One region of the Tardiphaga sp. vice154 genome, then DNA from elsewhere that is predicted to be linked to it. Evidence: predicted binding sites of a transcription regulator. Region 1 holds the regulator's gene; the other holds the start of a gene.
What was found. The regulator LexA, encoded in region 1, represses DNA repair genes until DNA is damaged. The targets are predictions, from matches to a motif close to TGTTCNNNNTGTGTTCNG.
Positions count from the first base shown of each region.

Region 2: a site for LexA is predicted at 2,313-2,330, ahead of FIU28_RS23050 (PA0069 family radical SAM protein). Genes of this name have one in related genera too.

Region 1 is NZ_CP041399.1:2,730,551-2,734,760, forward strand. It holds gene FIU28_RS12755 (ComEC/Rec2 family competence protein) at 1-1,974, shown strand, start outside; gene lexA (transcriptional repressor LexA) at 1,968-2,705, opposite strand; gene FIU28_RS12765 (molybdopterin molybdotransferase MoeA) at 2,868-4,076, opposite strand; gene moaC (cyclic pyranopterin monophosphate synthase MoaC) at 4,100-4,210, opposite strand, start outside.
Region 2 is NZ_CP041399.1:4,897,867-4,902,076, reverse strand. It holds gene FIU28_RS23060 (PEP/pyruvate-binding domain-containing protein) at 1-222, opposite strand, end outside; gene FIU28_RS23055 (hypothetical protein) at 237-2,165, opposite strand; gene FIU28_RS23050 (PA0069 family radical SAM protein) at 2,352-3,512, shown strand; gene FIU28_RS23045 (DnaJ C-terminal domain-containing protein) at 3,819-4,210, opposite strand, start outside.

The DNA of each region.
Region 1 (4,210 bases):
CCGCTTATCGTGATGCTCGCCGCGATTGCGGCAGGCTTCGCGATTGTCACGCTGAAGACGGCGCGGATTGCGCACGCCGTGCTGGCGAAGCCGCTCTACGGCGTGGCGCTCACCGGCTACGTCGAAACGCATGAAGAGCGCGAGCGCACCGATCGCTTCGTTCTGCGGGTGACGACGATGGAGAGCCCGCGTTCGCAGGTGCGGCTCGAACGGGTGCGGCTGTCGGTGCGCAAGGGCGCCGCACCTGCGGTGGGCAGTTTCGTCCAGTTGAAAGCGCGGCTGCAGCCGCCGCTGCAGCCGTTACGACCCGGCAGCTACGACTTCGGTCGCGACCTGTACTTCCAGGGCATCGGCGCCTCCGGCTTCGTCACCGGCAGCATCAAGGCAGTCGATCCGCCGAATGTGCCGGGCTGGCGGTTGCGCTACGCCGCGACCATGCAGGGCTTTCGCGATGCGATCGACGCGCGCATCCGCACCGTGCTGTCCGGCGACGCCCGCGCCATCGCCACCGCGCTGTTGACCGGGCGGCGCGACGCGATCTCGCCGGAGGTCAATGATGCGATGTTTGTCTCGGGGCTCGGCCACGTCTTGTCGATCTCCGGCTATCACATGGCGGTGGTCGCCGGCGTGGTGTTCTTTACGGTGCGCGCGCTACTGGCGCTGATCCCCGCGTTTACCGTGACCTTTCCGATCAAGAAATATTCGGCTGCCGCGGCCCTCGCCGCGGCGCTGTTCTATCTGTTGCTGTCGGGCGCGGAGGTGGCGACGCAGAGATCGTTCTTCATGACGGCGGTGGTGCTGCTCGCGATCATGGTCGATCGCCGCGCCATCACCTTTCGCACGTTGGCGGTGGCGGCGATGATCGTGCTGGTCGCGATGCCGGAAGCCTTGGTGCATCCGAGCTTCCAGATGTCGTTTGCCGCGACATTGGGACTGGTGGCGCTGGTGCAGGGCGGCGTGCCGGTCCTCTTGGCATCGCCGGACCATTCCGCAACGGCGCGCGCCGCGCTCTGGGGCGGTCGCGAGATCATCCTGCTGACGCTGGCGTCGCTGGTCGCCGGCCTCGCCACCACGCCCTATGCGGCGTTTCATTTTCACCGCGTGACGCCGTATGGCGTTTTCGCCAATCTGCTGGCGATGCCGGTGGTCTCCGTGCTGGTGATGCCGGCCGGACTGCTCGGGCTGGCCGCGATGCCGTTCGGTTTCGACGGCGTGTTCTGGCGGCTGATGGATGTCGGCATCCAATGGATGATCGTGGTGACGCAATGGGTCGCGGCCTTGCCGGGAGCCATCGGACGGGTCGCCGCGTTCGGGCAGGGGCCGCTGATCGCCGCGACGCTGGGGATCATCCTGCTCGGGCTGCTGCGCACGCCGCTGCGCTGGATCGGCGCCGGTGTGCTGGCGCTATCGATTGCCGCGGTGCTCACGGTCAAGATGCCGGACGTGTTGATATCAAATGACGGCCACCACGTCGCGGTTCGCGGCCGCGATGGACGGCTGCAATGGATGCGCAGCACCAAGGATACGTTTTTGCAGAAAGAGTGGCTCGGGGCCGACGCCGATCCGCGGCTGCCGAATGAGGCGTCGCTCGGCCACGGCGTGGCATGCGATGTCGCGGGATGCGTCGCGGCGCTGGCCGATGGGGCTCTGGTTGCGCTGGCGCTGCAGCCCGACGCTTTTGCCGATGACTGCGCGCAAGCGGTGCTGATCGTCACGTCAAATCAGCCGCCGGCCAATTGCGCCGCAAAGGTGATCGATGCGGAAACCCTGCGGGCCAGCGGCGCACTGATTTTGCGCCGAAGCGGCGACGGATTTGCAACCACCGCCGTCCGGCCGAAAGGCGTCAACCGGCCGTGGTCGGGCGCAGTGCCTGATGCCGCCGAACCATCAAGCGCTGCAGGACGGGGCAACCGCCCGGTCGATGCGACGCCGGCCGAAGCCGACGTGCAGGCCGATGATTCCGCTGCTCAGTAGCGGCGATAGATCCCGACCAGCTTGCCCTGGATGCGAACCCGGTTCGGCGGCAGGATGCGGACTTCGTAGGCGTCGTTAGCGGGCTCCAGCGCGATCGAGGCGCCGCGGCGGCGGAAGCGCTTCAAGGTGGCTTCCTCCTCGTCGATCAGCGCGACCACGATGTCGCCGGTATCGGCGCTCTCGTTTTTCTGGATCAGCGCCATGTCGCCATCGAGGATGCCGGCGTCCTGCATCGAGTCACCGCGCACTTCCAGCGCGTAGTGCTCGCCGGTGCCGAGCATGTCGGGGGGTACGCTGATGGTGTGGCTGCGGGTCTGCAGCGCCTCGATCGGCGTACCCGCGGCGATGCGGCCCATCACCGGGACGGCCACCGAGCGGCGGCTGTCTTCCTCGTAATCGCCGTTGCCGTTGTTGTTGCCATTGCCGGTCGACAAGGGTCGCACCTTGCCGAGCGTGCCTTCGATGACGCTGGGCGTGAAGCCACGGCGGCCGGTGGCAGGTGCTGCGGCGCCGCCGAGTTCGGGCAGCTTGATGACTTCGATGGCGCGCGCCCGGTTCGGCAGCCGGCGGATGAAGCCGCGCTCTTCAAGCGCCGTGATGAGGCGGTGGATACCGGATTTGGAGCGCAGGTCGAGCGCGTCCTTCATCTCGTCGAAGGACGGCGGCACGCCGGCTTCCTTGAGCCTTTGGTCGATGAATTTCAGAAGTTCATACTGTTTGCGCGTGAGCATCTGGAGCCATCCTTGGTTGACGGGATCAGCCGCCGCATCATCATCGTCGGTTTCAGGACCGGGCAAAGCCACGACATCTCGAAACAAATCATGAACGAACACTATCTGTTCCATATGTGTTCCGCAACGCTTAAATTCCGGTCAACAAAACCGCAAGAGGGCTCAGATCGGCAATCGCACAAACTCGCAAAGCGAACCCTTGGGCGCCGCCACAGCGAACGGCCGACGGATCAGAAGTCCTTGCGCGGCAGCGAGATTTCCCAACAAGGAGGAGTCCTGCCTGGATACCGCCGTCGCGATCACGCTACCGTCGTCGCCCGGCGTCAGCACCGCGCGCAGATAATCTTCGCGCTGATCATTGGCGGCAAGATCGCGACCGACCCGACCCGATTCGATGGCATGGGCGACCTGCGCGCGGCCGGACAGCGCGCGAATCAACGGCACCATGAACAGGAAGGCGCAGACATAGGACGACACCGGATTGCCGGGCAGGCCGATCACCCGCATCGCGCCGCGCCGTCCGTTCATCATCGGCTTGCCCGGCCGCATCGCGATCTTCCAGAACGCCATCTCGACGCCGGCGGCCTCCAGCGAGGGCTTGACCAGATCGTGGTCGCCGACCGAGGCGCCACCGGTAGTGACGAGGATATCGGCGCCTGCGTCGATCGCACGCTGGATCGCCGAGGCGGTCGATTCCAGCGTGTCGGCGGCGATGCCGAGATCGATCACCTCGGCGCCTTCGGCGCGCGCCAGGGCGCGAAGCGCAAAGCCGTTGGACAGGACGATCTGGCCGGGGCCGGGGATGGCGCCGGGCAGCACCAGTTCGTCGCCGGTGGCGAGTACGGCGATCACCGGGCGGCGGCGCACCGGCAGTTCGGGGTGGTTCATGCCGGCGGCGAGCGACAGATCGCGATCGGTGAGGCGCTGCCCGGCGCGCAGCAGAACGTCGCCTTCAGCGAAATCGATGCCGGCCGCGCGGATGTGCTTCGCCACGGTGGCGGCTTCGTTGATGAGGACGACGGCGCCGTCGCGCGAAGTGTCTTCCTGGATCACGATGGCGTCGGCACCGTCCGGCACGACGCCGCCGGTGAAGATGCGCAGCGCCTCGCCGGCGGCCAGCGCGCGCTCGAACGGCCGGCCGGCGGCGACCTCACCGATCACCGTGAGCCGCGCGCCCATCACGGCATCGGCGGCGCGCACCGCATAGCCGTCCATCGCCGACATCGGCTGCGGCGGCTGCGTCCGATTGGAGGCGATGTCGCGCGCCAGCACGCGGTGGTACGCCGCCTCCAGCGGCACCATTTCCTCGGGCAGGGCGTCGGCGCCCGCGAGAATGGCAGCCATCGCGTCGGCAACCGGCATCAGGGCCATCAGTCAATCTCCAGGCGTCGTGATCAATCGGCGTCGTTGTCGGTGACCAGATAATGGCCCGACTTGCCACCCTTCTTTTCGACGAGATGAAGGCCTTCGATGCGGACGCCGCGCTCGACGGCCTTGATCATGTC
Region 2 (4,210 bases), 2.2 Mb from region 1:
GGCCTCCAGAAAGGCAATGCCGTCCTTCAGCCCGTGGCGCAGGTCCCGCTCGGCATGCGCATCGCCGGCGAGAACGGCGGCGCACAGCTTGACCGGCAGCACGAAGGCCGGCGGCACCGGCAGGCCGAGTGCCGCCATGCGCGCGAGGTTCGCAGCCTTGTTGCCGATGCTGTCGGCGGAATGATGTTTGGCGGAGCCGTCGCCAATTCGCACGATATGCATTGTCAGCCCCTCGGTTACGCCAGCAGGTCGGAAATGATGTAGCGGCGCAGCAGGTGACCGAATCCTGCGAGCCGGTCGGTCGCGCGCTCGATCGCCCGCGCCAGTTCCAGCACCGCCAGCGAGGTCGCCACGTCGAAGCCGCCGGTCAATACCTGCGCCGTAATCTCGCGTTCGCGCAGGTCGGCGCTGTGCTCGGCGTCGATCAGGCGGAGCACGCAGGCCAGTGCGTCCTCGGAATCGACGCGCTGGCCGTCGGGCACTTCGGCGGCGGCGGCGACGCCTGAGGCGGTTGCCTGCAGGGCCGAGACGGACGAGCCGCACAGCCCCGCCAGCGCTTCCAGCAGCGCCGGGGCAACCGCTTCAGGCAGCAGCGAGGCGATGAACGCCGCTTGTTCCAGTTCGTCGATGGCCTGCTCGACGCGGTCCATCATCTGCTCGATGACCGGACGGGCGTTGAGGCGCGTCACCTCCTTGCGGGCTTCGATGGCGATGCGGTCGGCCTTCTGCTCGATCCGGCTGGCGCGCGCGGCGAGGGCCTTGCCGTCGCTGCTGCGCCCGGCCTGCAGCGCGGCGATATGAGACGCGAGGCCGGCGGCGATATCGTTCGCCAGACCGGCCTGGCGCAGGATGATGGCAAGCAGGGTGCTATCGACCCGCTCCAGATGCCGGACCAGTTCGGCTTCGATCTGGTCGCGTACCAGGCGTACCGAGCGGCCCTCGCGCAGTGCTTCGGTGGAAACCCGCATCGCGGTCTTGAGGAATTCCACCGCGGCGTCGCGGCCCAGGGCCTGGTCGAGCCGTTCGCCGAAACCGATCCTTGTTGGGGCCGCGTTGCGTACCGCGGCGCCGATCAGTTCGTCACCGCCAAGTTCGAGGAACGCCCGGTGGCCGATCCGATGGCGCGCCGCCCAACCGAGCAGGTTGGCGGCGTCGCCCTTGGCGACCCAGCTCCGCAACAATTTTCGCGCCTTGTTCCAGTCGATCAGGAACACCAGAGCAGCGCCGATCGCGGCCAGGAAGGCATCGCGCTCATCGGCGCTGTCGGCCTGATAGTCGCCGGTCACCAGATAGAACGTGCCGTCGTCGCCGAGTCCGCTGGCGGCGTGCCGATCCAGCCCGCTCCACGCCGCCGGGAATTTCTCGAACTGCGCCACGAAGAACCTGGCGCGGGCGCGATGCACGTCGGTATAGGTGACGGTGACGGTGTTCGCCTTCACGGCGATTACGACGACATGGGCATCGGTGGTGCCGATATCGTTCTGGATCAGCAGCCGCCCGCCGGAACGCGTCGCCATGGTGTCGAGGCCAGGGTGATCGAACTTCAGCATTTTCGTCTCGCCGAGCCCACGCATGAAGCTCTGCACCGGCGCATGGTCTTCAGGCTGCAGACCGAAGACATGGGCGCCATCGACGATTTCCTCGGCGCAACGGGCGGCAAGACGGTTAAGCGCCTTGTGCAGGTCCATCACCAGCCGATGCAGGCTGTCGGCGCCGTTTTCGGCCATGCCGGTCAGTCGCGCGATCCGCACCACCTCGATCTCGGTCGCCGCGTCCAGCACGCCGGCCGCCAGCATCGCCGCCAGCCGGGCGTCGAAGGCCTCGCCCTCCTGCGGGGCGCCGGCCCGGACGGCGCGGATCATCGCCGCGATGTCGTCGGCGATGTCCTTCATCAGCTTGGCAAGATTTGGCGCGGCGATGCGACCGTCGGCTGCCATATGGGCGCCGCCGATCAGCGTCGCGATCGCCGCCGGCGGAATCGAAGCGGCGCGGCATTCGGCCTGCAGATCCGAAACGGCCTGATCCGGCTGTCGCGCATGCTGCGCGGCGCCCTGCAACGCGCTCATCCGCACCTTGATGCGGTCATTGGCGCCGAGACCTTCCGCGACCAGAGAGGGCAGCAGCATGCCGGTCTGGCCAAGTTGTTCGATGATCTGGGATTTCATTTGCCACCACCAGTTCGATCCGACCTGTGCATGTATGGCGCGCCTTCGCGACAGTTTGATTGCGCTGGATCATTCATCGAAACGTCACAGAACAGCTGCCCGACCGGCACGGATTGCCGCCGGCTGTTTCGAACAGGGATGTTTATTTGTTCTTGATATGTTCCGGTTGTTTGTTATGTTGTCGGCATGACTCGCACCCATGCTGCCGCCCGCAAGCACCCGCCGGTTCTGCCGCCCCCCGAACCGGGCGGGGCCTCGCCGTTTCCCGAGATTGCGGTGGCGATCGAGAAGCAGCGGCGGCGCGGTCGCGGGGCGCAATCCAATGATAGCGGTCGCTTCGAGGCCGAAGCCCGCGTCGCCTTCGACGACGGCTGGCAGAGCCTCGATGAACTGCCGGCCTTCAAGACGACGGTGGCGGTCGATACCGCGCGAAAGGTGATCACCCGCAACGAGTCGCCGGATATCGGCTTCGACCGCTCGATCAATCCCTATCGCGGCTGCGAGCACGGCTGCGTCTATTGCTTCGCGCGGCCGAGCCACGCCTTTCTCGGCCTGTCGCCCGGACTGGATTTCGAATCGAAGTTATTCGTCAAGCCGGACGCGCCGGGGCTGCTGGAGAAGGAGCTGGCGGCGCCGGACTACGAGCCGAGGATGATCGCGATCGGCACCAACACCGATCCCTACCAGCCGATCGAACGCGAGCGGAAGGTGATGCGCGGCATTCTCGAAGTGCTCGAGCGCGCCAACCATCCGGTCGGCATTGTCACCAAGGGGGCTTTGGTGACCCGCGATATCGACATTCTGGCGCGTATGGCGAAGCGCAACCTCGCCAAGGTGGCGATCTCGGTGACGTCGCTCGATCCGAAGCTGTCACGCACGATGGAGCCGCGGGCGTCGTCGCCGGAAAAGCGGCTGGAGGCGCTGCGGCAATTGTCGGAGGCGGGCATTCCGACCACGGTGATGGTGGCGCCGGTGATTCCCGCGCTGAACGACGCCGAGATCGAGCGCATTCTCGATGCCGCGGCGCATGCCGGGGTGAAGGAGGCGAGTTACGTCCTGCTGCGGCTGCCGCTGGAGGTCCGCGACCTGTTTCGCGAATGGCTGATGGCGAACTATCCGGATCGGTATCGCCACGTCTTCACGCTGATCCGCGACATGCGCGGCGGCCGCGACTATGATTCGCAATGGGGCACGCGGATGAAGGGTACCGGGCCGATGGCCTGGATGATCGGCCGGCGCTTCGAGATCGCCTGTACCAAGCTCGGCCTCAACAAGCGCCGCTCCAAGCTGACCACGGATCACTTCGTGCGGCTGAGCAAGGCGGGCCAGCAATTGAGTTTGTTTTAGAAGGCTAAGTTTCGCTGCCAGAAGTTTCGCTGCCAGAAGTTTCGCTGCCAGGACTTTCGCTGCCAGGACTTGGCCCCTCGCTTCCATGCGGAACGAGGGTGCCTGAGCAGCGCCATCGGGTGGAGGGGAGTTCGTGAGTTCGCGGCTCCCCTCGCCTGAAAGGCAATGCATCGATTGATGCCGACCTCTTGACGGAGCGTCGGTCGGTAGCCCGGATGAAGTCGGCGCGCGGGAAGCGCGCGACGACGTAATCCGGGAATGGCTGTTGTGGATAGGCCGGCCCCGGATTGTCATCCGGGCTACGCATTACCCCAGATCGCTGCGCGGATTGTAGGTGTTTCCGTCGCGCCATTTTTCCATCAGCGCTTCCAGTTCGGCGTCGTTGCCGTCGGGCAGCATGATGCGGGTGATGAAATACAGGTCGCCACTTGTGCCACCGACCTTCGGCAGGCCCTTGCCCTTGAGGCGGAAAATGCGGCCGCTCGACGTGTTCTTCGGAATCGACAGCTCGACCGCCCCCGACAGCGTCGGGGCCCGCACCTTGGCGCCGAGCACCGCCTCGTACAGCGTGATCGGCAGTTCGACGCGCAGATCGCTGCCGTCGATCTTGAAGAAGGCATGCGGTGCAATGCTGACCGTGATCATCAGGTCGCCGGGCCGATGGCCGGGGGCGGTTTCGCCCTGGCCCTTCAGCCGGA